2 regions of the Simiduia sp. 21SJ11W-1 genome follow, and region 2 is predicted to be linked to the other one. Evidence: predicted binding sites of a transcription regulator. Region 2 holds the regulator's gene; the other holds the start of a gene.
The links. Region 2 encodes FliA, which starts transcription of late flagellar genes. Its sites were predicted from a motif close to TAAAGTTATNNNNNNNNCGGCCGATANCC; they were not measured.
Positions count from the first base shown of each region.

Region 1 (16,152 bases), 1.2 Mb from region 2:
TAAGGCGTCTAGCTTTGCCTTTACATGTTTGATGGTTTGCTGGGCATTTTCACCCACGCGCATGGCAACAATGCCACCCACTGCTTCGCCTTCACCGTTCAACTCGGCCACACCACGGCGCATGGCCGGGCCCAGTTGTACCACTGCCACATCGCGCAACAAAATGGGCGTGCCCTTGTTATTCACCCGCAGCACAATGGTTTCCAAATCGGCAATGCTTGAAATGTAGCCGGTGGCGCGCAGCATGTACTCGGCCTCGGCCATCTCTACCACGCTGGCGCCAAGCTCCTGGTTGCCGCGCTCGATGGCGGCCTGCACCATGGCCAGCGGTATGCCGTAGGCGCGCAATTTTTGCGGATCTACCTGCACCTGGTATTGGCGCACCATGCCGCCAATGGCTGCCACTTCACTGACGCCGGGCAACGCTTGCAGTTCGTATTTTAGAAACCAGTCTTGCAGGCTGCGGAGCTCACTTAAGTCGTGCTGGCCTGTTCGATCAACCAGTGAATAGATAAACACCCAGCCCACACCTGTGGCATCCGGCCCCAATTGAGGGGTGGCACCGTTTGGCAAGCTGGGCGCCACCTGGCTTAGGTATTCCAACACCCGCGAACGCGCCCAGTAGAGATCGGTGTCGTCGTCGAAAATAACATACACATAGCTGTCGCCAAAAAACGAAAAACCACGCACGGTTTGTGCACCGGGCACACTGAGTAGCGCAGAGGTGAGCGGGTAGGTTACCTGGTCTTGCACCACTTGTGGCGACTGGCCCGGGTAGCGGGTTTTTACTATCACCTGCACGTCAGATAAATCAGGAATGGCATCCACCGGCGTTTGCTTAACCGCAACCAAGCCCGCGCCCACCACCAACACTGTGGCAAGCAACACCAGCAGCCGGTTGTGTACCGACCAGCGTATAAGCGCGTTGATCATTGCTCACCCCCGGCCGGCATCACATCGGCAATTGGGGTTGCGCTAATTACCGTGAAAACGCCCTTGCGCGCACGAAACCTGAATTGAATGCGTTGGCCGGGTTTTAAGGCGTTGATATCCACCGATGCTGCAATGCTGAAATCAACCGTGGCCGGGCCACGGCCCCATTTGGCCACCGGCCCCCGGCTGATGTTGGCCTGCCGGTGTTCGGTATCGAGTGTATTAATAACGCCTTGGGCTTGTGCAATATCGGCATCATCTGCAGTTGCATCAGGAGCTAAAGCGCTCTGTGACTGTGCAGACTCTGGCCTGTGAATGTTGATGATCCGAAAGGCTTGGCCGAGCTTTTCAATTTCAATGTGAACAGGTGCACCGGTTGTGAGGTCATCCATTGCAAGGCCCTCTGCCATGGCAAAATCCATGGTCATGGCAGGCCAATCCCATTGCGCTACAGCTTCGTGCTGCACGGTAAGCGTGCCAGCCGGTTGATTTACCGCCTTCACTTCTGCGGCCACCCACACAGAAGACTGGCCGCCCACCGGGCTCATGCGTAAAAAATCCGCGCTTTTGGAAGATTCCGAATCCAATAAAAATTGTGCAGATATCACCACTTCATCGCCAGGGGCCAGGCCCTCTGTGATTTCTATGTAGTGATCATCCATACGCCCCAATTGCACAGCCACCGATTTGAACCGGCCAGCCCCTAAGGCCTGCACAACACGATTTTGCGTGCCCGTGCGAATCACCGCTGCCCGTGGCACTGTCAGGGTGGGCGCAATGGTGTCGGTTTCAATATCAAGCTCGGCAAACATGTTGGGTTTTAAAAACCCTTTGGGATTTTCAAACCGGATGCGCACCGGCAATGTGCGGGTATCGGCATTCATTGTGGGGTAGATGTAGGCAAGCTCACCGGTAAATGTTTTACCCGGCAAGTGCGGCACGCGGATACTCACACGCTGGCCTTTACGCAGCAAGTTCACTTGCCGCGCGTACACATCGGCGTCTATCCACACGGTATCAATGGCGCCAATACTGAACAGGGTGCTGCCCGGCATGACATAAAAGCCCTCGCGAATGGCGAGCGACTCCACCACACCCGCTTGCGGTGCAAAATAGGTGAGCGATTGGCGCACCTTGCGCTCTGTCACCAAGGCATCTATGTGTTGCTCGGCCACTTTCAACGCCCGCAGGCGGTTCTTTGCGCCCTCGATCAAACGCCCCTCACCGCGCGCTAACGCCAGCAGCAAGTCTTCTTGGGCGTTCACAAGTTCTGGCGAGTAAAGGTCGTAAAGCGGCTGACCTTTTTTGACCGGGTCGCCCTCGGCTTTGACATAGAGCTTTTCTATCCAGCCGGCCACGCGCGGGTGCAGGTGTACGAGTTTATCTTCATCGTAACCCACGTAACCTACCGTGGTGATGCGCGCACTCAGGCTGCGCGCGCGCGCTGTGTCTGTGCGCACGCCAATGTTCAGTTCAACCTCGGGGCTGATGGTAACCGTGCCGGGCGCTTCGGTTTCTGTTTCATATACCGGCACAAGATCCATGCCCATGGGTGATTTACCCGGGCCATCGCGCCGGTAGTTTGGGTCCATGGGGGCCACCCAGTACAAGGGCCCTGCGCTGGCCGATTCAGTGGCCACCGGGCCTTTAGCTTCCGGTAAAAGGCTGGCCAGCAACAGGCCCAGCAGCGCGCCACAAACAAGCAGCAATATCGATTTCATAACACATCTCTTCTGGGGTGCGCGGGGTGCGCAATCACTCAACGTTTGCTGTTGGGAGTAAAAGCCACAAACGGCAGACGGATTTTGGGTGTGTTAGCTTTTGCGGGGCGGGTGGTAGAGAGGGTCTTGCAGAAATGAAGGGGCACGATTGGCGAGTGCCTGCATTATGGGTGCGCGGGTAATAGCCCAAGCCTCGGGGCCCGCAACGGGCAGTGCAGCGGCCAGGCTACATTGGCTCATGTCGCAATCACCTGAATCGCAGCAGGCACCTTGAGGGGCATTATTTACGGCACTCATCTGGTGGTGTGCGTGCGGGTCTTCGGCCTCAAAAGCGGCCACTGCATTCATCATAGCGTGGTTGCTGTGCAGGCCTTCTGAAGGCGCCATATCGCTACACCCTTGCGCAGCCGCCATCAGCTGGCTGCCAAAGGCAAGCAGCAACAGGGCAACAATGAGGGTGCGCAGACGTATCAGCATGTGAGGCTCGGCCGTTTGGTGTGCCGCAATAGTAGCCTTTGGGCTGGCGGTTCTGCAATCCGGGCAGCCACCCCCAAGGCACAAAGGCCCCTTGGGGCCCATCGTCAACCTTGGGTGCCGGTGCCCAGGGTATCTGCCATGGCGCCCGGCCCGCGATCGCGAAACCACTTGGTGATGATGGACTTGGTGCCCTCAACAACAGGCATACCGTGATGCTCGGTAAGAGGGTTGGGCGCGCCTGTGGGCTGCAGGTTATTCCAGATGAGCGCGCTGCCCTGGCGCGGGTAAAAGCTGCGCTCCAGGCGGGTAAAGTGGGTTGCACCGCCGGCCGGGGTATTGTTCAGGTAAATCATGAAGGTCCAGCTGCGCTGGCCGCGCGCACCGGCAAACTTGGCGTATTCAGGGGTTGCCGGTTGAAAGTAATCGGTGTGGGCCTTGAACTCCTCGCCTACCTGGTATTTTTGCCCTTGGGTGGCCTCGCCCCAAGCGGGATTAATACCGAGGGTCTGGGCAATGCGTGCATCCACCTCAGCCACAAGCGGATCGTTCATTTGGCCCAAATCGCAGGTTTGACTGGTGCGAAACCCCGCGTAAAGGCTGCCGGTGGTCACCGTGGAAGGCCTGAGCCAGGCATCCATCAAGGCCATAATGGCCTCGCACCGGGCGGCATCCAGAAAGTCTGGGATTTGGTAAAGCTGCACGCGGGTGTCGTCAATTGGGCTCGCGCCCACCGCCTGTGGGTTAGCCACAAGGCTTGGGCGCGACAATGCCACATAATCCACCTCGGCATCGGCCGTGGCTGTCGAGGCCAGGGGGGCACCGGCCAGGGTGAGCGCCTCGGTAATTTCACAGGCCGCGAAGCCTGCCCGCGCCAGTATGGCCTGTAACTCCTGCACATCGCAGCCGCGCGCCACGTTGTGACGCGTCCACTCTAGCCATTGTGCATCCATCCTTGCCTCCGCAAAGCGTTGAATTAACGGCCCCACCTCAAGCAGACCAAGGCCCTGTACGCGCGACTTGTTAGCGAATAAGCCCGAACTGCTGGTGCAACACCTCAATAATTTCGCCTTTCGGGTCGGCCGACAGAGCGATGGGCTGGCCGGTAATTTTTTCAGCAATGCCCGTGTAGGTGCGTGAAATGTCCATGAGCGCCTCAAGTGGCAGGGCGTTGTCGCGCGCCAGCGCCAGGCGCTCCGGGAAGCGGTCTTTATTGAGCAGTATGTCTGGGTCTGGGAAGTGGTTCAGCAAAAACTGGCGGAACCCCTCTTTGGAGTTTTCAACGATTTGCCCTGAGCGGTAGGCCTTGCCATCCCAAATGCGCGATGAATCGGGCGTGCCCACTTCATCCATGTAAATCAGCCGCTCTTGGCCCTCGGCATTTTTTACGTAGCCAAATTCAAATTTGGTATCCACAAAAATCTGATCGATACCCGCCAAGGCGTCGCTGATCACCCCGAAGCCTTCTTTTAACAAGCGCTCGTAGGTATTGATGTCGTCCAGGCTCGCAAAGCCGAAGGCGTTGGTATTTTGCTCTAGATTGGCGCGACTGATGTTAACGTCATCGGCCTCGGGCACTCCCGGAATGCCCTTGAGCACACCCTTTGTTGAGGGCGTAATTAGCAATTCATAGAGCTTTTGATCTTTTTGCAGGCCGTCGGGCAGGCGAATACCGCAAAACTCACGCTCGCCTTTGCTGTAGGCGCGCCACATAGAGCCTGTGATGTATTGCCGGCAAATGGCCTCTACCATCACCGGCCGCGCCTTCTGCACAATCCACACCAAAGGGTGTGGAATATCCAGTATGTGGCTGTCGGCCAAGCCCTGCGCCTTGAACAAGCCAAACCAGTGGTTGGAAATGGCGTTCAGCGCCGCCCCCTTTCCGGGCACACCGCGCACATCACCCTCGGCGTGCCAAATGCAATCAAAGGCCGAAATGCGATCGCTGATCACCATAATCGCCAAGGGGGCATCGGGCGCAACGTTGTAGCCGCGCTCGGTAATCAGGCGCTGGCTGTCTTCGGGGGTCAGCCAATAAACAGAGCGCACCTTGCCGCTGTGCACGGGTTTATGGGTGCGAATGGGAAGGTCATCGTTTACGGCGAGCACTTGGCGAGCGAGGGTCATGGAGGTACCTGATGGGGTAGAACAATAGGGCCAATTAAAGGCTGGCGATTTTACCAGCCTTCGGGCCCTTGCACAGTAACCTAGGGGTTATTTGACGCGTTCAACCCGGGCGAATCCAGCCTTGTCCTCCACATAAAGGTTATTCGCGCCCAGTGCACCTTTTTCAATACGGATTTTGGTGCCAGCTTTGTAGCGAAAACGGGATTTCTCTTTTTCACGCCATACATGGCCATTATCGAGCGTCAGGTAGTATTTACCGTAGGCGGCTTTCTCAGCGGCAGTCACTGTAGCGTGCAGCACGGGCGCCTCCTGTCCATTAGCCTCGCTACCATTAGCTGCACGGGCGGGGAATGCTTGTTCAATGGCGGCATCGGCGGGCGCAGCCACGGCAGCCTTACTGGCCGCGGCCTGAGCGGCAGCCTGGCCCTGAGCTTGGGCACTGAGCTTGCCTGAGTCTTTGGTAAATAACCGGTCAAAACAATCCAGGCGCTCAATGGCTGTGGTTATTTGGCTGCACTGCAGGCCTTGGGCAACCAGCTGCTCGGCTTTTGCGTTGTCTGCCAGTGCACTGCCGGCACCCAGTAACCCCATCAACCCCACTACCCCAAAAAACCCTGTTTTGCGTACCGCTTCTAGATGATTCATACCTTCTCTCTACTCCGTTTTTTTATTTGTACTGATACCGCGCAATTTGGCACCCTGAATGGGTCATTCACACACAGGCGCTGCCCTTCGGCCCAATTCTGCCACCTCGCTATGAGCCATGGCATATCAACTGGGCATTATCTGCCTTTTCTTCATAAAAATGCCAACCAGCGCATAGATTTTTTAAAAACCATTCGAAAACGGTATTGGCCAAAAAATCACCTGCTCACTATAGTGGCCTTCGTCTAATCAAATACCCATCCGGATTGGAGAGCCATCTTGAAGAATGTTTTTGCACTTTTAGTCACTGCTGCCTTGTTTTCTGGCGCAACCTTTGCTTGCGACAAACCGGCGGCACCCGAGCTGCCAGACCCCGCCAGTGCCGTAACGGCGCAAATGATCAAGGCCAAAAACGATGTAAAAGCCTACCTCGATGCTGCCAATAGCTACATTGAGTGTGTTAAAGGCAATGCCAGCCGCCACAACGCCATGATTGGCGAAATGGAAACGGTAGCCGCCAACTTCAACGAGGCCGTTCGCGCCTACAAAGAGCGCATGACTGCAGGCTAAGCCCCTGGTTGCGTTTCCCAAAGCCGCGTATTCACGCGGCTTTTTTATTGGCCGCGGCTCGGTAAACCCCTGGGCTTGGCTAGCTGCGAGCCTTAGCTAACCAGGCGCCGCAACCAACCTTCACATTAACGCTTTAGAAAAAACATTAAGAAAATTCACTTTAATTTCATTTCTTTATATGCGGCTAGCAAGTCAAGCTGCAGCCACCCACTAAATACCCTTTCCGCTCAGCCAAACCGACTACACTTTCCTGGCAAACAAAGGCTCTTAAACACTTAAGGTGCCGGCTGCCTGCGGGCAGGTGTATTGAAGCCACCCCAGCACATTCACTCAAAACGCCAAAGCATGTACGAAGGGATTATTGCATGAATATTTTCTACCTTGGCCAGCAGGTCATTGGCAATCTCAAGCTTAGCCACAAGTTTTCCGTTATTCTGGCACTGCTGTTGTTACCCATGATTTATGCCACCGTCGAGATAGTGGGCAGCTTCAGAGCTAACATCACCGCTTGGGATACAAAGCTCACCGGGGCAAAATTGATTTACACCCTGCACCCCATTCGCATAAACACTGCGTAACATCGTGGTTTAACGGCAAGCTGGCTGGGCAACCCCAATGGTGATGGCGCCAATAAAATTACCGCCAAGCGCCAACAGCTCAACAGCCTATACACCGCGGCCATTGACTAAGCAAAAACTCTGGGTTTCGACCAGGCCGCAGAAAACCTTGCCGATTTACAACAACGGTTTCGCACCTTTGCTGGCACCATTAACCGAGCCAGTAACCCAGACGAAGTCTTCACTCAGCACTCAAAATTTGTAGCCCAAGTTAATGCAGTAATAGACGGCATCGCCACCAAAAGCGGGCTGATTCTTGATCAACAGCTCACCACCTACTTATCAATGAATCTGTTTGTGTATGAATTGCCTGAAATTGCCGAAATCACCGGCAAACTGCGTGGGAGAGGTGCCGGTGTGGCCGCCAAAGGCAGTTTTACACCCGAGATCTTTATTGAAGTATCTGGCTATGTAGAGCGGCTGTCTCAAATGCAGCAAAAGATTAAAGGGGCGAAAGAGGCACTGATCGCCACCGACAAAACCTTAAGCCAAACGCTGGACGGGCCCGCTAACAATACGCTTTCTGCACTTGAGAAATTTGTTGAGCTAACCGATGCACAACTGCTAAAACCGGCAATCCCCACCATTTCTGCAGCCGACTATTTCGCTTTGGGCACCTCAGTAATCACAGCTCAGGGCGAATTGTATGAACAGGTTTTTCAGCTGTTTACAGAGCGGGCGCGCTATGCACGCAACAACGCCGCCACTCAACAGTTCATGGTGCTCACCATTTACGCGGCATTAACCCTGTGCGCACTCTATTTACTGATCAGCTTTCAGCTCAATACCCGCGCGTCCATAAAAAGCATTCTTGATGCAGCCCATTCACTCAGAGATGGCAAACTCAACGTACTGCTAAAACCCAGTTCAAGCGATGAACTCAGTGAAGCCATTCACGGGTTAAACGATGCCATGCAATCACTGCAAAAACAGGTAAAAGCCATTGCCAACGAATCAACCCTGCTGAATAACACAGCGGAATCCCTGGATAAGGTTTCCCAAGCCACGCGCCAATCCGGTGATAGCCAGCAACAGCAAATTGCCCGCGTACTGACTGATGTTGGGCACTCAAGTGAATCCGCCCAAAGTGTATTGCGACTGTGTGAAGATGCCGCTCTGCGCGCCAAGCAAGCCGTAGGCGCCTCTGAGAACTGCTCGGCAAGCTCACTGCTCTCTGCCGATGCCAGCCGCGAACTGGCTACAAACATCACCGCAGCAGCCGGTGAAATCAGTGAACTTTCCAACAGGGTACAAGACATCTCCTCGGTGATAGATGCCATTCGCGGCATTGCTGAACAAACCAATTTACTGGCACTCAATGCAGCCATTGAAGCCGCTCGCGCCGGTGAACAGGGCCGGGGCTTTGCGGTAGTGGCTGATGAGGTGCGCACACTTGCCAGCCGCACCCAGGAAGCCACCCAGGAAATTCACAAGTCGATCCAAAGCCTGCAAGCAGGCGCCGCCAATGCCGTAAGTGTGATGGAGCAGTCCTCCTCGCAGGCTGGTAAAAGTGAAGAACAAACCCGTAAAACCGGCAAAGAACTGGACGAGGTAACCACCGCCATCAAGGCGATGGCTGCGGTGATTGGGCAGGTGGCCGCGGCCGCCAAAGAACAAGCCACTACCGCCAGCAACATTGAAAACGCGGTAGGCCAAGTAAGCCACGCCTCGGCAGAGCTGGTAAACGGTGCCGAGCAAGTGGCCGAAAACGCCAAGTCTGTATTTGCCCGCAGCAGGGAGCTGGATCAAGTGGTGGCAGGCTTTGAGGTTTAGGCCCGATGGCGCGGGCAGGCTGTGACGCACAGCAGGTTTACAGGTTTTGTTGAAGCGCCCAAAATGCTAGGCTGATACCGGCTGCAACGCGCCGCACCAGGCCACATAAAGCAGGCCGAATTAGCAACGGGCCAGCATCATAGGCCAGCCACTAATTACACGCGAGCGCCACACTGCAGATAACCATAACAAGCGATCTACTCGCCGCCCAACCACTTGATACAAAAGGCCAGGCCATGGATTTGAAGCAAATTATCAAGCAATACAACGACCTCTGCGAAGACAACGATTGGCAGGTTTTCCACACGCCAAAGAACCTGGCTTCCGCAGTGTCTGTGAGCGCCAGCAAAATATTGCAGCACTACCAGTGGATCACCGAGGAAGAATCCATCACCCTCGGGCGACTGCCCCAAAGCCGCGAGCGTATTGAGGCGGGCATTACTGAAACCTTTTTTTACCTGCTGGCACTGGCTAACCGTTCAGGCATTGATCTTGAAAAGGCCATCGCGGCCAAGGCGGCCAAAGATGCCGAAGAGTTTAAAGGCGCGCCCGACTAACCCACTCAAATCTCTCTTGCGAACACCTGTGCGCCATTCGTCCTACTGGCCACAGGTTTCTGTAATCACATTCATAGCATTTAGCGAGGCCACCATGCGCGCTCTAACCCTTGCGGCAACCTTCTGTGCCGCCACCCTGCTCGCCAGCTGCGGGCAAAAAACCGACGCTCCCAAAAACACCCAGCAAGCGAAAGATCCACACACCCTGGCTGCAATAAGCAAAGATCGTTTCGATATCTACGCCAACTATACGCTCACCGCCGACCTCAGCCATTTGTCCAGCAACCAGCGCCAGATGATTAGCCTGCTCATTGATGCCAGCAAAATCATGGATGATTTGTTCTGGGCACAGGCCTACGGCAACAAGCAAGCCCTGCTGAATGCCATCAGTGATCAGCCCACTCGCCGGTTTGCAGAAATTAATTACGGCCCCTGGGATCGGCTGGCAGGTGACGCGCCATTTCTCAAGGGTATTGCCGATAAACCCAAAGGTGCGCAATTTTACCCGGCAGACATGACCAAAACCGAATATGAGCAATGGCGCGCCGAGCACGAAGTCATGCTCAACACCACCCGCGATCTTGAGCTCTACTCTATGGTTGAGCGGGGCCCGGAGGGCCAGCTATTGGTGGTGCCCTACAGCAAGAAATTTTCCGAACAGCTTACCCGCGCAGCCAAGTTGCTGCGCGAGGCCGCCAAGCTTGCCGACAACGCCGAGTTCAAAAACTACTTGAACATGCGCGCCCACGCCATCGAAACCGATGACTACCAGCCCTCAGACATGGCCTGGATGGACATGAAAACCAACCCGGTAGAACTGGTGATTGGTGCCATTGAAACCTATGAAGACCAGCTATTTGGCTACCGCGCAGCCTATGAGTCCTACGTGCTGATCAAAGATCAGGCATGGAGCGAGAAGCTGGCGCACTACGCGGCCTTCCTGCCAGAGCTGCAGGCCAACTTGCCGGTGGATGAAGCCTACAAAACCGAAACACCCGGCACAGATGCCGACCTGAACGCCTACGATGTGGTCTACTACGCGGGCCACTCCAATGCGGGCTCGAAAACCATCGCCATCAATCTGCCCAACGATGAGCAGGTACAACTGGAAAAAGGCACGCGCCGCTTGCAATTAAAGAACGCCATGCAAGCCAAGTTCGACAAAATTCTGGTGCCCATAGCAGAGCAACTGATTGCCAAAGACCAACAGCAGCACATCACTTTCGATGCCTTTTTTGCCAACACCATGTTCCACGAAGTGGCCCACGGCCTGGGCATTAAAAATACTATCAATGGCAAAGGCCTGGTGCGCTCGGCACTGAAAGAAACCGCCTCCTCCATGGAAGAAGGCAAGGCCGACGTACTGGGCCTGTACATGATTTCTGAGCTTTACAAGCGTGACCAAATCGCCGAAGGCGAGTTAATGGACAACTACGTCACTTTCCTCGCGGGTATCTTCCGCTCGGTACGCTTCGGCGCCACTTCCGCCCACGGCAAAGCCAACATGGTGCGCTTTAATTATTTCCGCGATGCAGGCGCCTTCAGCATTGATGACGACGGCCGTTACCGGGTGGAATTTGAAGCCATGAACAAGGCGGTGAACAACCTCTCCAACCTGCTGCTTACCCTACAGGGCAATGGCGACTATGAAGGCGTAGTGAAGCTGATTGAAGAGAAAGGCCAAATGGGTGCAGACCTGCAGGCCGAGCTGAATAAGCTCACAGCCGCGGGCATTCCAGTAGACATCGTATTTGAACAGGGCAAATCGGTACTGGGTTTAAAATAAATCCCGGCTAGCAGTTAAAAAGGCCGCCGTTTTTGCGCGGCCTTTTTATTTTGTACTAGCAACGCCTCTGCCGCCTGATCAAGGCCTGGCCTGATCACGGCCTGGCCTGAAATCTTTGCGCCCATCAGCTCCCAACATTGCTGACCTGCAACACCCTAGGGTGCAGCTCCTAGCTGCAAGGCGATTGGTTTCGATCTGGCGAGACACTTTCAATCAACCTTAAGGGTTGCACTGCAAAAGTTTGCATGCGTAATATGCGGGCTTTCACTTGGAGCGGCCCCGGCCTTGAACATCATGGAAGAACACATCAGCAGGTGGTTTTGCGCCTGCATTCTGCTTGCGCTGCTCACCGGTTGCGCCAACCTGGTAAGCCCCGCCCGGATTCACGAACGCGACCTGGCGTCACGCCTGTTCGATATTCAGCAGTTTCACGCCGGCCACCCAGAGGTTCACGCGCCGCTGGAAGTGGTTGGGCACGGCGCCGGTGCCTTTCGGCAATACCCCATGAATGTGTTTGAATCCGAGAGCACCGTGCAGGTGCGCGGCAACCATTGGCCGCTCAAGGCCGCCTACGCGCTGCCGGTAGAACAACTAATCGATAAATCTTTTCGCTTTTATCAGATAGATGCCGTTGAAATTGATGTGCAGGTGCCACCTGAAAATCACCCTTTGTGCAGAGCCCTTGGCGACACATGCGCAGTGGTAATGCACGACACCCCAGACTGGGATGCCATCGCACCCGGTAGCCCCGCATACCAGTATCTGTTGGAAAATTCGCTGGTGAATATTCTGGATTTTGTGGTGCAACAAGGCTTTCATGAGAAGCACATCATTTATCTGGATCTGAAATCCCCACGCAAATGCCAGCTCACGGATTATGCCAACGACAGCTGTAAGCGCTACCCGGACCTATTGCTGCCAATATTGAAAAAGTACGTAGCTATTGAAAGGCACAAGGCACCCACGGCTACAGGGGGTGCCTCCTGGCTGCGGCTGGTTTCTTTTTCTCCGGGCCTTTTGCGCTACCTGCACCAGAGGTTTGAAGGGCACACACCCAGTGGCAAGGCGTTACGGGATGCCACAAGCTTCGGCTTTATTGCAGGCTACTCAGGCAAGGGATTTTTAGGCTTGAAACCTTTGCTCGCGCAAGCAAAAGGGCCTGTACCCGAGCTTTCAACAGCCATGAGCGAAACCATTGCCGCCGCACCCTACATCGATCGTATCTGGTTTTCCGTGCGAGGGCTTGAAAGCCCCGCAGAAGAAATTAATCGGTTGGCAAGCCTGCGCACTGTAGCCTTGAAAAATAACAGTGCACTTAAGCCCTTTGCATTTAGCGTAGCCACCTATGATGTTTCCTGGCAGGACTATCAATCAGGGCTTAGCGCACTAAAACCCGCACTGACCTCTTTTATGATCGACGTGGATACTTCGCCTTGATTACAACCTTAGGTAGCCAGGCTGTGAATATTGCGTTCAAGCAGCCAAAAAAGCACCAGATTTTGGCGGCGCCTGCTACCGCTGCCTTAAACTTTGCAGAGTGCTCAACCACACAACGTTCACCTATTGCTAAACAACCTCATCTTTGGCTGGCTACCTAGCAAATTTATGTAAGTAAAACTTCAAGGCCCCAGTTTTAGAAAAGCCTGCCCTTTGTGGCAGATAACAATCTACCTTCCAACTACATTCTTTGAAATCACGCATCTACACATTACGCACCAAAGCGCTCGATCAGCAAAAACTGGTGTTGCGCTAAGGTTTCCAGCTCGCCACACACCTGCGAGGTACTGACAGTTTCTTCACGTGTGGTTTTGGAAATAGACTCAATGGTTTGCGTGTTATCGTCTATGGCCACTGCCATTTCAGATTGACGCTTGGCAGACGATGCAATTTCACTGGCATTGCGGTTAATAATAGCCACCGATTCACTGATAGTCCCCAGTGCCTCACCCACGTTTCGCATCTCGGTTAAACTTGAATCTGCAAAGCGTGAGCACTCTTCCATGTTGGTTGCGGCATCTGTGGTAGCTGCACCCAAGTTCGCAATAATCTCCTGGATGTGCTGCGTAGATTCCTGAGTGCGCTGCGCCAGTGTCCGTACTTCATCGGCCACCACGGCAAAACCGCGGCCCTGTTCACCTGCGCGCGCAGCCTCAATAGCTGCATTTAAAGCAAGCAAATTGGTTTGCTCGGCAATGCCACGAATTACATCAACAACAGAGGCAATTTTCCCGCTATCTTCCGTCAGGCGCGCCATTACCGCTTCCAGGCTGCTCACCATATTGGTGAGATCTTTGATGGCGCCGTCTGCGGTATTTAACACTTGGCGGCCATCAGCCACCTGGGTTAATGCGCTTGACGTTAACTCTGATGTTTCACCGGCCCCTTGGGCCACTGAATGAATTTGCGACACCATGTCTCTGATGGCGGCACTCACCCGGCTGGTTTCGCTCTGCTGTTTTTCCATGCCTTGATTGCTGCTATTGGCCTGATTTTGCGCTACCTGGGCTTTACTAAGTAGCTCTTTCGAGGCCTCGCCAAATCGCAGCAATGCAGTGTTCAGCCTTGCCTGCTTGGCCAGAAAGGCAAGCTCAATAGTTCCGGCAGAATGGGTTTTCCCGGTATAAACGTAAGTGGCGAGCGGGTCGTCTAATTCGGCCTTGGCGGCCGCAAGCGCATCACTAATACGCGATTCACTAAACCAATGCAGCAGGCAACCAAACCCCACGCCTATGGCCAATTCAACAAGTGCTGCACTCAGGCTCAGCTGGCCCATAACGCCGAGCAGCACCCATAAAGCTACGGTCACCAAACTGCCCGCGCACACCGCGGCCGAAAACTTATCCCACAGCACTTTTGAGGCAGGCACCGCGTCTTTACCTGCGCGCAGGCGCCCATAGGCCTGTTCTGCCCGTGCCCTTGCCGGCTCCGGCAGTGCCACGCGAACGGATTCGTAGCCCACTATCTGGCCATGTTCTTTAAGCGGCGTCACATAGGCATCCACCCAATAGTGATCGCCATTTTTGCAACGATTTACTACAGCACCCATCCACGGGCGGCCGCTTTTCAAGGTGCTCCACAGGCCTTCAAACGCCGCCTGGGGCATATCCGGGTGGCGGATAATATTGTGCGCCTGACCTATTAATTCATCGCGTTCATATTGGGCGATTTCACAGAAGTAATCGTTACAGTAGGTGAGCACCCCCTTGGTATTGGTAGCGCTGATGATCTCTTTTCCTGGTTGAACCGGTACATTGCGCCCGGTCACTGGGCCTGTTTTACGCACCCTAGCCTCCTCAACATTTTGTCAGCTGCCCATCGGCAGGCCACCTTGCTATAGCAGCTTAGACGCTATCGGCGTGAGATCCGAAAATTTAAGCGGCAAAGCCCATCATGGCGGCTCAATCAACCTGTGCGGGCGAAACGCGGAGTTTTTACAGGGGCCAATACAAAAGGCCCTCAACTTATGTTGAGGGCCTATGCAAAGTAGTGGGCGAACTATTTGAACAGAAAAGCCTGCAGCACTTGGGAGCTACAGGCTAAAGCCTGCGCTTTATGCATCGGGCCCAGCCACCACAACCACCAGGCGCGCGGCAGTAAAAGTGTCGGTTTCTGGCTCCCAGCGGCCGCTGGCACTTAGGCGTGCAAGCTGTAACCCGGCTGTGGCCTGTTCATTGAGGGCGCTGCTGAATTCGGCAAAGTTTAGAAATACCTGCACCGATTCGCTGCCTTTCACCACCAGCGAATACAGCGCATTGGGAGCGCCTGCAGGTGCAATGGTCAACCGCTCTGTGCCCGCCAATGGCTCGCGAAAGCCGGCAAAGCTCACCAGGCCTTTATCGCTCTCAGTCACACTTAGTGCAATGGATTCAGCACTGGATTCCAACAGCCCGGAAGACGCCTTATCCCACGAGAGGTGCAAACCCGCACCCCGGTTAGCCACCTGTAAATCAATCAATGTGGTGGCTTCAAAATCCCAGGGGTTAATGGCGGCACTAGCACTGAAATCGTAGGGCGTAACCCAGCCGCGCGCTTTCAGGTAATCACCGGCTGCCAGCGTGTGCGGCAAACCGTTCTCGTAAATGCGATACAGCGCGGCATCTGCTTCGCTATCAACCCATTGGTAGGCGGCGGGCCTGCGGCCATTGAACAGCGACAACTCGGAAACCAGTATGCCATTGCTCACCTCTGTGACTTTTGCCCGCAATTGATTTTTCAGCAGGCCCACATGGCTAGCCTGCACGCCGTCACCGGCAACCTCGTCATACACGCGCACGCGCTGGCCGATGCTGACCGCCGAGCTGTCGAGCATATCCATCGCGCCTGGGCGGGAGATGTTTGTGCTGTCTGTTAAAGTGAACATCAACTCCGGGCTCACTTCAACAGACATGTCATCCGGTGTGAAACGCACGCCTTGCACCGTCACTTGATTGCCACTGCGGGCAGTTACCACGCCTTTAATAAACTCACCGCCAGCCCAGGGCACACTGCTGCCCGCATACACGGTATCCACCACCACACGCGCATCGGCTTCAACAAAGTGCCCGTGAGCAACAAGTGGCGTGTCTGCCGCCATTGCGGCCAAGGCCGTTAAACCTTCAGCGCCGCTATAACTTTGCTGATCAATTTCATAGGCGGCATCTTCCGCTACCGCTAAAGTAATTTCACCAAAGGCGCCATCGCGCAAATGAAACGGGCGAATAGCCAAAGTCATACTCGCATCTGCTTCATTCACGCTTTGAAGCAGGCCGCGAATGCGGTGATCGCGCGCGGCGTCGAGCAGCGGTTCGGCCACCCACACAGCGGCCACCTCGGTGGTTGCCGTGTCGTCAGTCACATCTTCAGGCGTGCCTGCGTCATCTGTCACCACCACATTGGAGGCGTCCAGATCGAAATCCAATGTAAAGCGCGCGGGCATGCCCGTGCGCAAACGCAAACCGCGATCGTCACCA
Region 1 is NZ_CP090959.1:3,022,539-3,038,690, forward strand. Features, by position in the region: gene L1F30_RS13210 (efflux RND transporter permease subunit) at 1-933, opposite strand, end outside; gene L1F30_RS13215 (efflux RND transporter periplasmic adaptor subunit) at 930-2,654, opposite strand; gene L1F30_RS13220 (hypothetical protein) at 2,748-3,131, opposite strand; gene L1F30_RS13225 (2OG-Fe(II) oxygenase) at 3,236-4,081, opposite strand; gene L1F30_RS13230 (phosphoribosylaminoimidazolesuccinocarboxamide synthase) at 4,152-5,255, opposite strand; gene L1F30_RS13235 (hypothetical protein) at 5,343-5,900, opposite strand; gene L1F30_RS13240 (hypothetical protein) at 6,180-6,470, shown strand; gene L1F30_RS13245 (hypothetical protein) at 6,836-7,048, shown strand; gene L1F30_RS13250 (methyl-accepting chemotaxis protein) at 7,373-8,860, shown strand; gene L1F30_RS13255 (hypothetical protein) at 9,097-9,417, shown strand; gene L1F30_RS13260 (Zn-dependent hydrolase) at 9,512-11,203, shown strand; gene L1F30_RS13265 (hypothetical protein) at 11,489-12,640, shown strand; gene L1F30_RS13270 (PAS domain-containing methyl-accepting chemotaxis protein) at 12,912-14,486, opposite strand; gene L1F30_RS13275 (DUF4382 domain-containing protein) at 14,754-16,152, opposite strand, start outside.
Region 1: the regulator FliA is predicted to act here: its motif matches at 14,550-14,578, upstream of L1F30_RS13270 (PAS domain-containing methyl-accepting chemotaxis protein).

Region 2 (16,152 bases):
AGCCATTGATGTTGGCTGTGGCGGCGGGCTACTCACCGAAGCGCTCGCCCACCGCGGCGCCCGGGTTACAGGCATTGATATGGGGGCGGCACCACTGGCTGTGGCAAAGTTGCATGCCCTTGAATCCGAGCTTGATATTGAATATCAACAAATAACGGCCGAGGCAAAAGCAGAACAGGCAGCCGGCAGTTACGAGGTGGTAACCTGCCTTGAAATGCTGGAGCACGTGCCCTCACCTGAATCTGTAATAAAAGCATGTGCAGCGCTTGCCAAGCCCGGCGCCGATTTGTTTTTTTCAACGTTAAACCGCAACCCCAAGGCCTACGCCTTTGCAATTTTGGGCGCCGAATATCTGTTAAAGTTGCTACCAAAGGGAACCCATGAGTACAGTAAATTCATAAAGCCCTCCGAGCTTGCACAGTGGCTCCGCAATGCGAACCTTGAGCTGGTTGCCATGACAGGGCTCACCTACAACCCGCTGTTTAAAACCTACAGGCTGAATGAACACGACGTATCTGTAAACTACCTGGTACACGCCCGGAAACGCCATGACTGAGCGTGGCTTTCTGTTTGATTTAGATGGCACATTGGTAGACACAGCCGTTGATTTTGTTGCGGTTATTAACCATTTCAGAACAGCCCATAAGCTAAGCCGCCTCACCACCGCAGAAATTTCACCCTTGGTGAACGGCGGTGGCGCCATTATGACAGAAGCAAGTTTTGGCATAAGCCAGGACCACCCGGGCTTTGCAGAGCTGCAAAACCAGTTTTTAAACTATTACGAAAAGGTTATCGGCCTGCACTGCCACCTCTACTCTGGTATGGATAACCTGCTGGCCATACTTGAAGCCAATCATACGCCCTGGGGCATTGTGACAAACAAGCATCGCCGTTTTGCCACTGTGTTGCTGGAGCGGCTCGGGCTAAGGCCAAACTGCCTTGTGTGCGGTGACGACATTGCAAACGGCAAGCCCGCACCAGACGCGCTGTTATTGGCCGCTAAAAAAATTGGCACCCCAGCCAGCGCGTTAGGCTACTGCGGCGACCACGAGCGCGACATTGCAGCTGGCATTGCTGCGGGCATGCACACCATATCCGTTGCCTACGGCTACCTTGCCCCACACATTGACGTTACCACCTGGGGCGCCCACGAAATTGCCGACTCGCCACAGGAGCTGGCTGAGCAGATCATTTCTTTCGTGCAAGGCACCCATTAAAATTTTGGAGCACCTCATGAACCCACTGGATTACCAGGCACCATCAGATCTTTTAAGCACTCGCGTGATTGCAATCACCGGCGCAGGCGACGGTATTGGCAAAGAAGCCGCGCTTACCTTTGCTCGCCACGGCGCAACTGTTATTTTAATGGGCCGCACAGTAGCCAAGCTAGAAAAAGTATACGACACCATTGTGAGCGAAAAACTCGCAGAACCGGCCATCTACCCCATTGATTTTTTTGGAGCAACAGAAGCCGACTACATTGATATGTGCAACCGCATTGACGAAGCCTTTGGCAAACTCGACGGCATTTTATTTAATGCAGCCCTGCTTGGCGATCGCACCCCGCTTGAAAACTATTCAGCAGATACCTTTGCCCGGGTGATGCAAGTAAATGTGAACGCACCGTTTTTAATGGCCAAATCGTTGTTGCCGTTGTTGCGCAAATCTGATGGGGCAAGCCTGGTGTTTACCGGATCAAGCGTTGGCTACAAAGGCCGCGCCTATTGGGGCGCTTATGCGATTTCGAAAGCTGCAGCGGAAAACCTGATGCAAACCCTGGCCGATGAAGAAGACGGCACCAGCAAGGTAAGGGCAAACAGCATCAACCCCGGTGGCACGCGCACCAAAATGCGGGCCAAGGCCTACCCGGCTGAAAACCCCGCAGACGTAAAAGCCCCCAGCGTTCTTATGCCCGCATACCTCTACCTGATGGGGCAAGACTCAAAGCATGTGAACGGCCAACAAATTGATGCCTCTGGCAAATAATCAATCCCACAGGCGACGCTAAGCCCCTGTACTGCGGCACACATTCGGCAAGGGCGCTTGGCTGATTAACGGTTTTTTAAATTGAGAAGTAACACACCCAGCCTTATTCAGTGCCGGGCTTAGTGGGCTCTGTAGCTTGGGCTGCGGGGGTTTTACTTTGGGTTGCGCCACCTTCGGGAACTATTGCTGTTGGCTGAGCAGCCAGAGGCGCTGATTGATTAGCTGTTGTAGCGCTTGTAGTAGCGGTTGAATGGGCAGGCTTGCCTGTGGCCGCTGTACCACTTTGCGCAACGTCTAACGCCTGTTCAGAATGCGATTCTTGAGGCACTTCCGGCTTTACCTGAGGCGGCAGCGCAGGCGTTTTCTGCCAGGCATCTACCACTTTTTCACCCATAAGCTCTACCACATACCAATGGGGCGTGGTTTTATCGGCGCGCTGCTCAAACAACAAAAACACCCGCAGCGACTTTTTCTCGTTGTGCTCAACCTTGTAAAGAAACTGTTGTTTACCGCCACCCAGCTCTATTACCTGATCCGGGTGGCCCAGGTAACGCAGTAGCCACTGTTTATCTGTTGTGCCAGGGGTGATGGAAGAAAATACCGAAGGGTCTAGGCTTTTGCCTGCGCGTGCTGTGTGTTCACTGCGCTTTAACTCCACAAAGCTGCAGCCACTGAACAATGCGCAAATTACAGCAAGGGAGATGCAACGGGTAAGCATTGGCACGGGCAATTAATTGACGCTGGCCGCTTGACCATTAAGCATGGCCAGCAGCTGAATTTCCGCATGCGACATACCCGTAGCACTGGCTACCTGAGCTGCAGTAAGCCCCTGTGCCAACATAGTTGACGCTTGTTGGTAGTGTGAATCTTTTGCGGGCTGGGCATCTATTTCGGTAGCGAATTGGGCAAACGGATTAACCTGCGAGGGCTTCATTTGCCGGGCTTGGGCGCCTGAGGATTTTGCGGCTGCTGCAGCCGTGCCCACACCGCCTGCAGCCACCGGCCGGTTTTGCTGACGCTGCATGGTCTTTTCAATATTCAAAAGCTTGCGACCCATACCCATCAGCCCGTTATTGCCGATAGAGACAGAACGCTTTAACTCGTCCATGGCGTTGTGAACCAGTATTTCCTGGCGTTTAACCTTGATTAAACTTGCCATCGCCAATGCCACAGCCACCCAGCTAACCACTACGGCACCGACTAACACCATTTCAAGCGAGGTAAGCTGGGTAAGTAAGTTTTGCATGCCGGGCTCCGGAATTTATCACTTTCGGTTTTAACGTTAGATACTGTCTAGATCTGCCCACTCTCCGTCGGAGAGCAGCTTATTAAGCTCAATAAGAATTAGAAGCTCATCGTTTTTGTGGCACACGCCCTGAATAAACTTGGCGCTCTCATCATTGCCAACATTGGGCGCTGTTTCTATTTCAGATTGCCTGAGGTACACCACTTCGGCCACGCTATCTACCAAGATGCCTACCACGTGGTTATCTGCCTCAATAATCACAATGCGCGTGTTGTCGTTTATCTCGCCCGACTCCAGGCCAAACCGGTGACGGGTATCGATAACGGTTACCACATTGCCGCGCAAGTTGATGATGCCCAAAACATAGGAAGGCGCACCGGGCACAGGGGCAATTTCCGAGTAACGCAGTACTTCTTGCACCTGCATTACGTTAATGCCGTAGGTTTCACCGGCTAATTTGAAGGTTACCCACTGGAGTATGGGATCTTCACTGGATTTGGTTTTGGTAGAACTCGTGGCCATTCTCAATTCCTCAGGCTAAGCAGCGTCAAAATATTAGCGACGGCCCTTTTAATATAGATTAAAGCAGCTTCTATGCCAGTCGGACTGGCACTAATTCAACCCCGGTGATTCTTGTCTGATGCCGCCAGCATTTGCCCCATATTGGCAACGTCTATCAGGGCGCACATATGGGCCTTGATGGTGCCCGCAAGCCACGGGCGCTGGCCGCGGCTTGCGCGCCATTTCACGTCGTCTGGATCTAGCGATTTAGGCTGCTGTACGGAATCTACCGCCAGCCCCCAATCCAACCCGTGAATAGACACCACATATTTGGCTGTTTCCAAGAATTCCGGGTTGTAGCGCTCGGGCATCACAAACAAGGCGGTGTTGACCGTTTTAATTCGCCCCACGGGGGTAGGCTGCAAGCCCATCAGCCATTTTGCCTGCCCAAACAAGGGCGTTAGCTCATCGGTAATAGGCTGGATTTGGCCAAGTGCCACCAAGGGCACAGCCAAGGTGAGGCCATAAACCTTAAACAGCAGCACATCAAAACGCTCTTGCGCCCACTGGGGCCGGCCATTTTCGTGCCATTGGGTATCTGCAAGTAGCGCCTGCTCAATGTGAGGCTCAACCTCAAGCTGCGGCTCAGCAGGCGGCGCCTCAACCGGCGCTGGTTTACTAGGGGTTAGCTGCGGCGCGGGCGTTACTGGCACCACCTCGGGTTCTTGCGGCACCGTTTTCAGCCCAGCAGGCGCAGACTGGGGGCGCGCGCTGCTTAACAGGCGGTTGAGGCGCTCGCGATCAACCTCTGCCAAGTCTCGCTCTTGCTTAACCGCCCAAGCATCTTGTGCAGGGGTGGGTTGCACAGGCGCAGGCCCCTGACTGTTGGCTGTACCGCCGGTTGTTGATGATAGATCTGGCTGATACCGGCTCTGGCCAGATGCGCTTGCAGTAAATCCGTGCCCAGCGTGCCTCAGTGGCCGTTCAGGTGCTGCCTGCTCCGGCTTGTCATCCGCCATTGGCGCATCTGCAGGTGTGGGCTTTGATTGCGGCTCTGGCTGACTATCGCGCCCAGATTGCGTGGTGGCCTCTGCTGGGGGCTGCGCTATCGCATTGGGCTCAGCCTTTGGGGCAGGCTTTGGTTCCGATGCTTGGGTTGGTTCAGGCTCTTTTTCTATTGCAGGCTGTTGCTCTAATGCAGGCGCTTGTTCTAATGCAGGCGCTTGTTCTAATGCCGGCTCCGGCGCTTTAAACGCCGGGGCTGAAGCCGCCCGAAGCTCGGCCTCTGGCAGTGGCGCCTCTTGCACCCCCTGTTCTGCAAGATCAACAACAAGCGCATCACCGGTGACTGCTGCACCTGCAATGGGCTCAAGGTTAACAGCCGGACTGGTATCCAGTTGGGTTGGCGGTGCTGTTCGAGATTCAGAAGCCTGCTCTTGATTCACTTGGGGCTCTTCGGGGGCTGAGGGCTCTTTACTAGCTGAGGGCTCTTTATCCGCTGAGGGCTCTTTACCCGCTGAGGGCTCTTCATGCGCTGAGGGCTCCTTATGCTCTGAGGGCTCTTTACGGGCTGGCGCCAGATCAAGCTCAGGGGTTATATCTTGCTGGGGGGCGCTGGCTGCTGGCGCGCCAGGGCCTGTGCTCTGATCAATCAGCCCACTGCCAGTCGCATTTTCTGTGGGGTTGGCCGCAGGCGGTTCTTCGGCGCTTTGATGGGCTGTTGTTTTCGAGTCTATTACTGATTCCAGGTCAAATTCTGCTGCGGATTCAGATAAAGCCTGCGCGCCTGATGCAGGCCCGAGTTCAGATTTACGCGCCAGTGCATCTTTGCTTGTGGTTTCAGCATCAACACCAGACTTTTGTGGGTCTAGCGGCTCTAGCGTCTCTTGTGGCTCTTCCAGCAGTTCAGCCAGATAGTCAGCCACGGAATTTTGCGCAGCCCCCATGCTCACGACACCTGCTCCAGAGAGCCTGCGTTCAGGCCTTGTAGCCACTTAACACACTGGCGATAGGCATCCACGCCGTGGCTGTCGTTGGAGAACTGGTGTGGAAAAAGCCCCGCCTTGCTGGCATCGCGAAACTTAGTATCTACCGGTATGCGCCCCGGGAATACGTCATCGCCGTAATGGTTGCGCAAGTGGCGAAGGCTGGCCACAGAGGCCTGGGTTCTGCGATCGTACATGGTGGGAATAATGGAGAAACCCACAGACTTGTTGCGCGAGCGCGACATCATGGCCAGCGTGTGGGTCATGCGCTCCAGGCCTTTTAGCGCCAGGAATTCCGTTTGCACCGGAATAACCAGCTTATCGCAGGCGGCCAGGGCGTTAACAAGTAATATACCCAGCAATGGCGGGCTATCAATTATTGCAACATCAACTGTTTGCTGGATCAACTTTAAGGCTTTGCCAACCACCAACCCCATACCATCGCGGCCAATGGCCTGGCGTTCAAGCGTGGCAAGCGCCGTTGAAGCTGGCAGCAGCGCCACATTGTCCATAGACGTGCTCACCTGCAGCGCCTGAACGGCCGCTGCGGCCAGGGTGTCTTTTTGCTGGAACAGGGCGTATGTGCCCTGCTCTTGTTGATCGGGATCATAGCCAAAATAACTGGACAGTGAGCCGTGCGGATCTAAATCAACCAGCAATACCCGCTTGCCCTGCTCTCCTAACAAGCCTGCAAGCGATACCGCTGTGGTGGTTTTTCCTACCCCACCTTTTTGATTTGCTACACTCCAGATTTCCACGCTTTAATCACCGTTTCGTCAATTTTATGACACTAAATATTTAGCTCCGCATGCCTTGCGTTCAGTTATTTTGCTCTTGCTCTTGTGCTTGTTCCAGCCGCGCCGGATCACTGGTAAATAAAATGCCGCCGCTTTCAAGCTTGATAGCCTGTAGGCCGCGCCTTGTGGTTAGGTGCCCTTCCTCTGAAGGCCCTGAATTGGCCGGTGCACCAGCGCCATTGTCACCTTCTGCCGTTGCGGGCTGCAGGTCATCATTATTTGGCGATGCATTATCCGTGCCTGATAAATCCTTTGGCAGGATTTGGGCTCCAGGGTTTGTAAAGTCACCCTTGCCGGAAAAATCATCGAGTGCATCGATCAGGCTTTTTTCTGGCCGCGCCAGGCTCGATTTGGCGATCATCAGCGATACCCGGCGATTTTGTGCACGGCCTGCCTCTGTGCTGTTGTCGGCTATGGGCCGGTGCTCACCGTAACCTACGGCAGACAGCCTGTCGGGTGCAATGTTTTGCTGCTGGAGCAGTTTCACTACTGCACTGGCTCTTGCGGCTGAAAGTTCCCAGTTGCTGGGGAAGCGGTCTGTGCGAATGGGCTGGTCATCCGTATAGCCCTCAACCTGAATGGGGTTTTCGGCGCCGGTTAAGTGTTTGGCAATTTCCGCAAAAATTAATTGCGCATCGCGGCTTGGGTCGGCACTGGCAGAGCCAAACAACACATTGCTGTTAAGGGCGATTTCCAACCAGTATTCATTACTTTTAATATCTACCAGATCTCGCTCAATTAAATCTGAAAGCGCTGTGCGCAGGTTTTCTGCCATGTGTGGCAAATCTGTGTCTTGCTGAAAGGCACCATCGCCCTGCTCTTCACCGGTTTTTGGTGATTGGGTGTCTATAACTGACGGGTCGCTACTTAAACTGGGCTGCCCTACCTGAATGGGGTTGATTGTTTGAGACTGGAACTTGAATGTGCTCACTAAGGTATCTGAAAGCACGCGGTATTTGGTTTCCGATACCTGCGATACGGAATACATCACAACAAAAAACGCAAACAGTAGCGTGATGAAATCCGCGTAAGACACCAGCCAACGCTCGTGGTTTACTGCCAGTTGGGCCGGGCGTCTGCGAGGCATGTGACGTTGCGCCCTTACACCACATAGCCATTGAGTTTCATCTCAATGGCGCGGGGGTTTTCACCCTCGGCGATGGCAACAATGCCCTCGAGCAGCAGCTCGCGGTAACGGCTTTGCTCCTGCACACACATGGCAAGTTTATTGGCGATGGGTATCAGCAACAGGTTCGCCAGAGCTACTCCGTATATCGTGGCCACAAAGGCCACCGCAATGCCGGGGCCCAATTGCGAGGGGTCGGCAAGGTTTTGCATCACGGAAATCAGGCCCATTACCGCACCCAGAATACCAATAGTGGGCGCATAACCGCCCATGCTTTCATAAAATTTAACGGCGTCTACATCTCGCCCTTCAAGTAGAATCAGGTCGTTTTCCAATACCCGCCGGATATCTTCAGGCTCTGCGCCATCCACCAGCAGTTGCAGGCCTTTTCGTGAAAAGCTGTCGCGCTCTGTTTCAGATAGTGACTCCAACCCCAGTAAACCTTCTTTTCTGGCAGCCAAAGCCCACTTCACCACGCGCCTTACGCCTTCGCCAAAGGGCGTGGGGGGCGGGCTAAGCACCCAGGGCAACAAGCGCAATGAACGCGCCAAGCGCGCCTTGGGGGTTTGTAAAATGGCGGCCCCTACTGTGCCACCAATCACAATAATTGCCGCAGGGCCGTTGAGCAGGCTTGTCCAGGTGCCGCCCTCCAGAAAGTTTCCGCCAAGTAATGCAGCAAACCCTATGATCACGCCAATGATTGAGAGCACATCCATACTAGAGCTCCTCTACCATCAACTGGCTCATTTCACGCAGTTTCACCACACGGTCTGAAAGGCCTTCTCGCACCACGGCCTGGGGCATGCCGTAGATAACACAGCTGGCTTCATCTTGCGTCCATACCCGTGCGCCTGCGCGCTTCAGTAATTTCGCGCCGTCTTTACCGTCGCTGCCCATGCCCGTGAGCACTATGCCAAGCACCGTATCGCCGCGCACCTTTGCCGCACTGGCAAAGGTAATATCAACACAGGGTTTATAATTTACCCGATCATCGCCCTCGATAATTTGCACAGATCTGCCGGCGGGCGATTCCAGAATCATTTGCTTGCCCCCTGGCGCAAGCAGTGCAAGGCCCGGGCGCATTACATCACCTGTGGCTGCCTCTTTTACCGATATTTCGCACTGCTTATCTAACCGCTCTGCAAATGCGCGGGTAAAATTTTCCGGCATGTGGAGCACCAGTAAAATGGGCACAGGAAAGCTTGCCGGCAGCCGCTTTAACACATCGGTAATCGCCAGCGGGCCTCCGGTTGAAGCGCCGATCACCACCAACTTTATGCGGCCCTTAAGGGGTACCTGGGGCTTGGCCGCGGGCACAGCAGGCACAGGCGCCTGGTTTTTTGGCCGAGCGATGGCAATGATCTTTTGATAGAGTTTTTGCTTGAGGGTTTCAGAATCGCTTGAGACTTCCGAAAAATTCTTTGGCAAAAAATCAACTGCACCTGCCTCAAGGGCATCAAGGGTGGTGCGCGCACCTTCATAGGTGAGCGATGAAAACATCAAAATAGGTGTTGGGCGATCGCGCATGATTTGGCGCACGGCAGTGACGCCGTCCATCATGGGCATTTCGTAATCCATTGTGATGACATCGGGCTTTAAGGCATTGGCCTTCTCTATAGCCTCGCGCCCATTGGCGGCAACACCCACCACCGTTAACTGCGCATGGGCACCAATAATTTCTTTCAGGCGCTGCTGAAAGAAATTGGAATCGTCAACAATAAGTACTTTGATGGTCATAGGTGGCCACCCACAACCGGGCGGGCGTTTATAGGAATGGACTCTGTCTCAACTGCCAACCCCCACATGGTTTACCTTTTCTGGCCGGCGTACCGTTTCAGCATGCTCGGCACATCAAGAATCAAGGCGATGGTGCCATCCCCTGTGATGGTGGCGCCTGCCATGCCGGGTGTACCCTGCAGCATTTTACCCAGCGGCTTGATAACCACTTCTTCTTGGCCAATAAGCTGATCCACCACAAAACCTACCCGCTGCGTGCCTACGTTTACAATCACCACATGGGCCTCTTTAAGCTGTTCGCGCTTGCCGCCTTTTATTAGCCAGCGCTTGAGGTGGAAAACCGGCACGGCTTTTTCACGCACGGTTACGCACTCCTGGCCGTCTACCACGTTAATGCGCGTAAGATCCATGTGGAATATTTCGTTCACGCTAACCAGTGGCAAGGCGAAAGTTTGCTTGCCAAGCATAATCATCAAAGTTGGCATAATCGCTAGCGTGAGCGGCACCTTGATAATGATACGGGTGCCTTCATTCAGCTTTGATTGAATCTCTATCGAGCCGTTTAACTGGGTGATTTTGGTTTTCACCACATCCATGCCCACACCGCGGCCAGACACATCGGAAATTTCGGTTTTGGTGGAAAAACCCGGTGCAAAAATGAGCGCGAAGGCTTCGGGATCTGAAAGACGCTGGGCGGCGTCTTCATCCAGAATGCCCTTTTCCACGGCCTTTTCGCGCAGTTTTTCCGGGTCCATACCGCCGCCGTCATCAGTGATAGACAACAGAATATGATCGCCCTCTTGCTCGGCGGCGAGTATCACTTTACCTACCCGGGGCTTGCCCTTGGATTCGCGCACATCGGGCAACTCAATACCGTGATCTACCGAGTTGCGCACCAGGTGCACAAGCGGATCTGCCAGTGCCTCAACCAGGTTTTTATCCAGGTCTGTTTCTTCGCCTTGCAGTTCAAGGTTGATGTCTTTCTTAAGGGTGCGCGCCAAATCGCGTACCACCCGTGGGAAGCGCCCGAATACTTTCTTAATGGGCTGCATGCGGGTTTTCATCACCGAGGTTTGTAAATCCGCGGTGACCACATCCAGATTGCTGACCGCCTTGCTGAGCGCTTCATCGTTGGTGTTAAGCCCCAAACGTACAAGCCGGTTACGTACCAACACAAGTTCGCCCACCATGTTCATGATGTCATCCAGGCGCTGGGTATCTACCCGTACGGTTGTTTCCGCTGCCGGTGGCGGTGCTACATCTTTGGCAGCAGGCTTTGCCACAAGGGTTGCGGGCCCGGTAGCTGGTTTGGCAGCAGGTGCAGCTTTTGCCGGTTCCGGCTTGGGGCTTGGGGCTGGCGCTTGAGGCTTGGCCGCAGGCGCAGGTTTTGGTGCGGCCGGGCTAGCACTCGCGGCTGCCGCTGCGGCTTCCGCTGCAGTTGGCCCTTTACCTTTGCCGTGCAACTCATCCAGCAGCGCTTCAAATTCATCATCGGTAATCAGCTCGCCCGAGCCACCGCCAGCAGACGGTGCAGGCGCAGCCGGAGCAGGCGCTTTACCCGGCCCTTTTCCCTTACCGTGCAGCTGGTCCAGCAATGCATCAAATTCATCTTCGGTTATTTCATCACCCGAGGCAGAGGCCTGTGTGGGTGCAGGCGCGGGCGCAGCCTTCACGCTCGGGCCTTTGCCCTGCCCGTGCAACTCATCGAGCAGCGCTTCAAATTCATCGTCGGTTATATCGTCGCCACCACCGACAGCCGGGGCTGCCTGCGGCGCTGCAGCGGCAGCCGTGCCGGGCGGGTCGATTGCATCGAGCAACTCATTGAATTCGGCATCGGTAATGTCTTCACCGGGCGCGCCCTTGGTGGTTTCAGCGCTTGGCTCCGGGGCCTGCGCTTGCGGCGCGGGGGCTGCTGGCTCTGGTGCCGGATCGTTTAAATCTTCAAGGTTTACCAGCCGCTCTAGCTGATGAATCAAATCGGCGCTGGCAGGCGTTGGGGATTCGCGCTGCTGTACTTGATCAAACTGCAGATTTACGGCATCGAGCGCCTGTAACACGACGTCCATTAACTCTGGGGTAACCGCGCGTTTACCGGTGCGCAGTATGTCGAACAGGTTTTCGGTGACGTGGCAGCAATCTACCATGGCGCCAAGCTGCAGGAAGCCCGCACCGCCTTTTACGGTATGGAATCCACGGAATATAGCGTTTAGCAGATCTTTATCATCTGGCTGACGCTCCAGCTCAACGAGCTGTTCCGACAATTTTTCCAATATCTCCCCTGCTTCCACCAGGAAGTCTTGCAAGATATCTTCGTCATCGCCAAAACCCATTCAGCGCTCCTTAAACTGGCAGCCGTAACTCATCAAAAGCCGAGACTGGACAACAAATCGTCCACGTCGTCTTGGCCTGAAACCACATCTTCGCGCTTGTCGGCATGAATTTGTGGACCTTCGCCTACGGAACCTTTCGGCTCTTTGGCATCTATGTTATCGACGGGCTTTTGAATTCCTGTAATTTCTTCTACTTGCGCGGCAATGCGCATTAAATCCACCAGGCTGCCTTCTACCTCGGCAACGAGGTCCATCACCTTTTTGAGTACCTGGCCTGTGAGATCCTGATAGCCCTGTTCAAGAATGATGTCTTGCAAATTGGCGTTCAACGCACCGGCCCCGGTTTCCATTTGATCCAGAAAGGTTTCAATGCGGTGGTATAAATCCCTGAAGTCGTCTGCACTCAGTTCGCGTCGAATCAGCGCCTGCCACTGCGCCTTTAAGGCGCGGGCTTCGTTGCCTAGATCCATGGCTATCGGGGCCGAGGCCTCTACCTTATCCATGGTTTTATTGGCCGCATCCTGGGTAAGACGCAGCACATAATTGAGGCGATCGCTCGCATCTGTGAGGCTTTCATCCTGTGAAATGGGCGAATCGATATTGAAACTTCTGATTGCCGTATGCAGGCCGCGGGTAAGCTTGCCTACATTATTGAACAGGTGACGGTCGCGGCTTGCGATAATTTGCTCGATGAGCTGGGAGGCCTCGTCGAACTTATCGCCCTCAAGCTTTTCGATGAGCACTTTTGCACAATCGCGTAACTCAGCCACAAATTCCTGATTGGCCTTCTGGTCCACTTGGCTTTCCATGGGCACCCTTGATACTGTCTGTGTTATCCCACACGCTCAAAAATCTTGTCGATCTTCTCTTTGAGTACCTGTGCAGTGAAGGGTTTAACCACATAGCCACTGACACCCGCCTGGGCCGCTTCGATGATTTGGTCGCGCTTGGCCTCAGCGGTAACCATCAGTACAGGTAGCGATGCCAGCTTTTCATCGGCCCGCACTTGCTTTAGCAGTTCTATGCCGGTCATGCCCGGCATGTTCCAGTCTGTTACCAGGAAATCGAAGTCGCCGGCCTTAAGCATCGGCAGCGCTGTTGCTCCATCGTCGGCTTCCTGTGTATTGCTAAACCCCAGGTCGCGCAACAGGTTCTTGATGATGCGTCTCATGGTCGAGAAGTCATCAACAATCAGGATTTTCATGTTTTTGTCCAAAGCAACCTCCGTCGTAACTGCCGGACTCCGTTAATCTTCAGTCTAGTAGCTGGAATACTACTAGCCAGTTTTAGTCATAAAATTGGTCAATTAATTGCCGGCTGATCTATTCGCCCGCCGACGTCCAGCCGGAGAGCTTGGCCTTAAGCCTAGCAGCCGCCTGCGAATGTATTTGTGATACGCGCGATTCACTCACGCCCAGCACCTGGCCTATCTCCTTGAGGTTCAGCTCTTCGTCGTAATAAAGCGATAACACCAGTTGTTCCCTTTCGGGCAATTGGGTTATCGCCCGCGCCAGCGATTGCTTTAATGCATCGCGCTCGAAGGCATCTGTGGGGGCCTCAAGGCCAATGGTGGCGGGCTTGGTGGGGCCTGCATCGTCGTCTGTGGCCGATTCTTCATAGCTGAACAGGCGCGCACTGGTGGTGTCTTGCAAGATGGCGCGATATTCTTCAAGCGTCATCTCCAGGGCTTCGGCTATTTCTTTTTCGCCGGCTTCACGGCCAAGGCGGGCCTCCAGCTCGCCAATGGCCTGGGTAATTTTGCGGGCATTTCTGTGAACAGATCTTGGAACCCAGTCACCCTTGCGGGTTTCATCCATGATGGCGCCGCGAATGCGAATGCCGGCATAGGTTTCAAAGCTTGCGCCCTTTGAGGCGTCAAACTTCTGCGAGGCCTCTATCAGGCCGATCATGCCGGCCTGGATCAAATCTTCTACGAGCACACTGGCAGGCATGCGTAGCATCAAATGGTAGGCAATACGTTTAACCAGCGGCGCATAGTCTTCAATGCGGATCTGCTCACCAGATTGTCGGCTGGTCTGGTCATACATGGCTAATCCTTCTACTGCGGCCATTATTAGGCACCTACTTCGGGGCTTTCCAGCAGGCGTTCCACAAAGAACTCCAGGTTTCCTGTGGCGGCCTTCGGCAAGGGCCATTGCGCCACCCGCTCGGCCAGGGCGCGTATGGCACTTGAGGCCTTGGCTTGCGGCGCGTATTCCACCAGTGCGCGCTGGTGCTGAACGGCCTTGCGCACGCTTTCATCGAAGGGAATAGCCCCCTCGAATTGCAGCGCCACATCCAGAAATTTATCGCACACCTGCTGTAAGCGATGGACAAGCTTTTTGCCCTCCGTCGATGTGCGGGTCATGTTGGCCACCACCCTGAAACGCTGCATGCCGGCATCTTTGTGGAGCAGCTTAATGAGCGCGTAGGCATCGGTAACCGACGACGGTTCATCACACACCACCACCAGCGCCTCGTTGGCCGCGCGCACAAAACTCACCACGGTATCGCTAATGCCGGCGGCGGTATCTATTACCAACACATCCAGCTGGTCTGAGATATCGCTGAAAGCGCGAATTAAGGCGCCATGCTGTTGACGGCTCAAGCTCGCCATTTGTTGCACGCCAGAAGACGCAGGCACTATGCGAATGCCGCCCGGGCCCTTGATCAGTACATCGCGCAGGCTGCAATCACCCGACAGCACATCGGCCAGGGTTTTCTCGGCTCGAATGCCCAGTAGCACATCCACGTTAGCCAGGCCCAGGTCGGCATCGAGCAACATGACGCGCCGGCCCAGCTGGGCCAGTGCAATACTCATATTGACGGATATGTTGCTTTTGCCAACGCCGCCTTTGCCGCCGGTTACGGCGATCACTTGAACTGGATGGTGGCCCATGCGTGCTCCCACAATAAAACCTGCATTGATTATAGTTGCTCGGCCTGAACCTGCAGGCCGGCTTTAGCGGCTTGCACTCCAACGCCATAAGAACCCACGGGAACCGGGTTTTTGGCGGCTTTGGCCACCAGTTGATGCCCCTTGGCAACCTGGATATCTGCCGGTATTTCCTGGCCATCGGTGGTGTAGGCCAACGGCAAGCGATGTGCCAACAACATGCCCATGGCTTCACCGAGCGACGGCGTTTCATCCAATTTGGTAAGCACCGTGGCAACCGGGTGGGCCGCGCCGTATGCGTGGCAGCTGGCTTTCAGCATTTGCGCCTGGCTGTTTGCCGCCAACACCAGCAAGCTGTTTACCTTGCCGGCCTCGCGCAGCTGCGCAAGCTGCTGCTTCAGACGCGGGTCGCCATGGCGCAGGCCTGCGGTATCAATAAGCACCAGGCGCTTGTGGCTCAGGTTCACCAGTATTTGTTCAAGCGACTCGCCTTCCCCTACCACTTTTACCGGCACCTTAAGCAAACGGCCAAGCGAGGTAATTTGCTCATGGGCGGCCAGGCGGAAGTTATCTGTGGTTACCAGCGCAAGGGATTGTGGGCCGTGGGCCAATACATGGCGCACGGCTAATTTTGCAAGGGTTGTGGTCTTGCCCACGCCTGTAGGGCCCACAAAGGCATAAACGCCACCATTGGCCACCACATCGCGCCCGGCTGTTGGCAACCTTTGGGATAACAAGGCCAAAGCCTCGGCCCAGGCCTTATCGGGCGCGTGATCGCCATCTACCGCCGCGGCTATGCGCTCACATTGAAAGGCCGGCAAGCCCAGCCCTGCAAGCTTGTGCACTACCGGGTTATTAGACAAGGAGCCTGCGCGATTTGATTGATCTAATTGCTGTTTTAACAGCGTGCGCATTTCGCTCAGCTCCGCATGCAAGCGGGCCATTTCATTTGCCTGCAAGGTTTGTGCGGGCGTGGGCTCGGCATTTGGCGCAACGCCAGACTTGGCGCTCGGCTGAGCGGTGTATTGCGGTTTGTCAGGCGTGGCCTTGCGGGCCTGCTCGCGCGTAAGTTGTGAGGCCCACACATCATCAGCGCCCACATTGCTACTGGCGCCCGCACGCTGCGGGGCCTCGCGGGCCTGATTTGCCAGCATCCGCTGGCGTGCAGCTTCGATTTCAGCTGCAAGCTCCGGGCCGGTTTTACCACCAAAAAGCTTTTGGCTGATATCTTTCGGGCGCGGGTTTGATTGTGGCAGCGCCGCGTGCTGAGTGGTTTGCGCGCTGTGCGCCAGCGCATCAGATACGGCATCTTGGTGCTGCCACGCGTTATCGCTGTTTAAGGGGAACGCTGCTTCAGCCTCGGCTTTTTGCGCGGCAAATGCCTGCTGATCATCGGGCACTCGGCCCTCGGCCTCTACCGTGGCCATCAGCTCTATGCCGTCTGGGTGCCTGCGGGTAGATAAAATAATGGCATCCGGCCCCAATTGTTCGCGGGCGATATCCAACGCTCTGCGCATATTCGCTGCCACAATCTTTTTGATGGCCATG
Region 2 is NZ_CP090959.1:1,853,031-1,869,182, reverse strand. Features, by position in the region: gene ubiG (bifunctional 2-polyprenyl-6-hydroxyphenol methylase/3-demethylubiquinol 3-O-methyltransferase UbiG) at 1-556, shown strand, start outside; gene L1F30_RS08255 (HAD family hydrolase) at 549-1,217, shown strand; gene L1F30_RS08250 (YciK family oxidoreductase) at 1,234-1,986, shown strand; gene L1F30_RS08245 (hypothetical protein) at 2,090-2,644, opposite strand; gene L1F30_RS08240 (DUF2802 domain-containing protein) at 2,717-3,232, opposite strand; gene L1F30_RS08235 (chemotaxis protein CheW) at 3,269-3,754, opposite strand; gene L1F30_RS08230 (chemotaxis protein CheW) at 3,850-5,679, opposite strand; gene L1F30_RS08225 (ParA family protein) at 5,682-6,476, opposite strand; gene motD (flagellar motor protein MotD) at 6,538-7,602, opposite strand; gene L1F30_RS08215 (flagellar motor protein) at 7,617-8,357, opposite strand; gene L1F30_RS08210 (chemotaxis response regulator protein-glutamate methylesterase) at 8,359-9,378, opposite strand; gene L1F30_RS08205 (chemotaxis protein CheA) at 9,450-11,708, opposite strand; gene L1F30_RS08200 (protein phosphatase CheZ) at 11,741-12,517, opposite strand; gene cheY (chemotaxis response regulator CheY) at 12,541-12,924, opposite strand; gene L1F30_RS08190 (RNA polymerase sigma factor FliA) at 13,031-13,780, opposite strand; gene L1F30_RS08185 (MinD/ParA family protein) at 13,783-14,607, opposite strand; gene flhF (flagellar biosynthesis protein FlhF) at 14,637-16,151, opposite strand.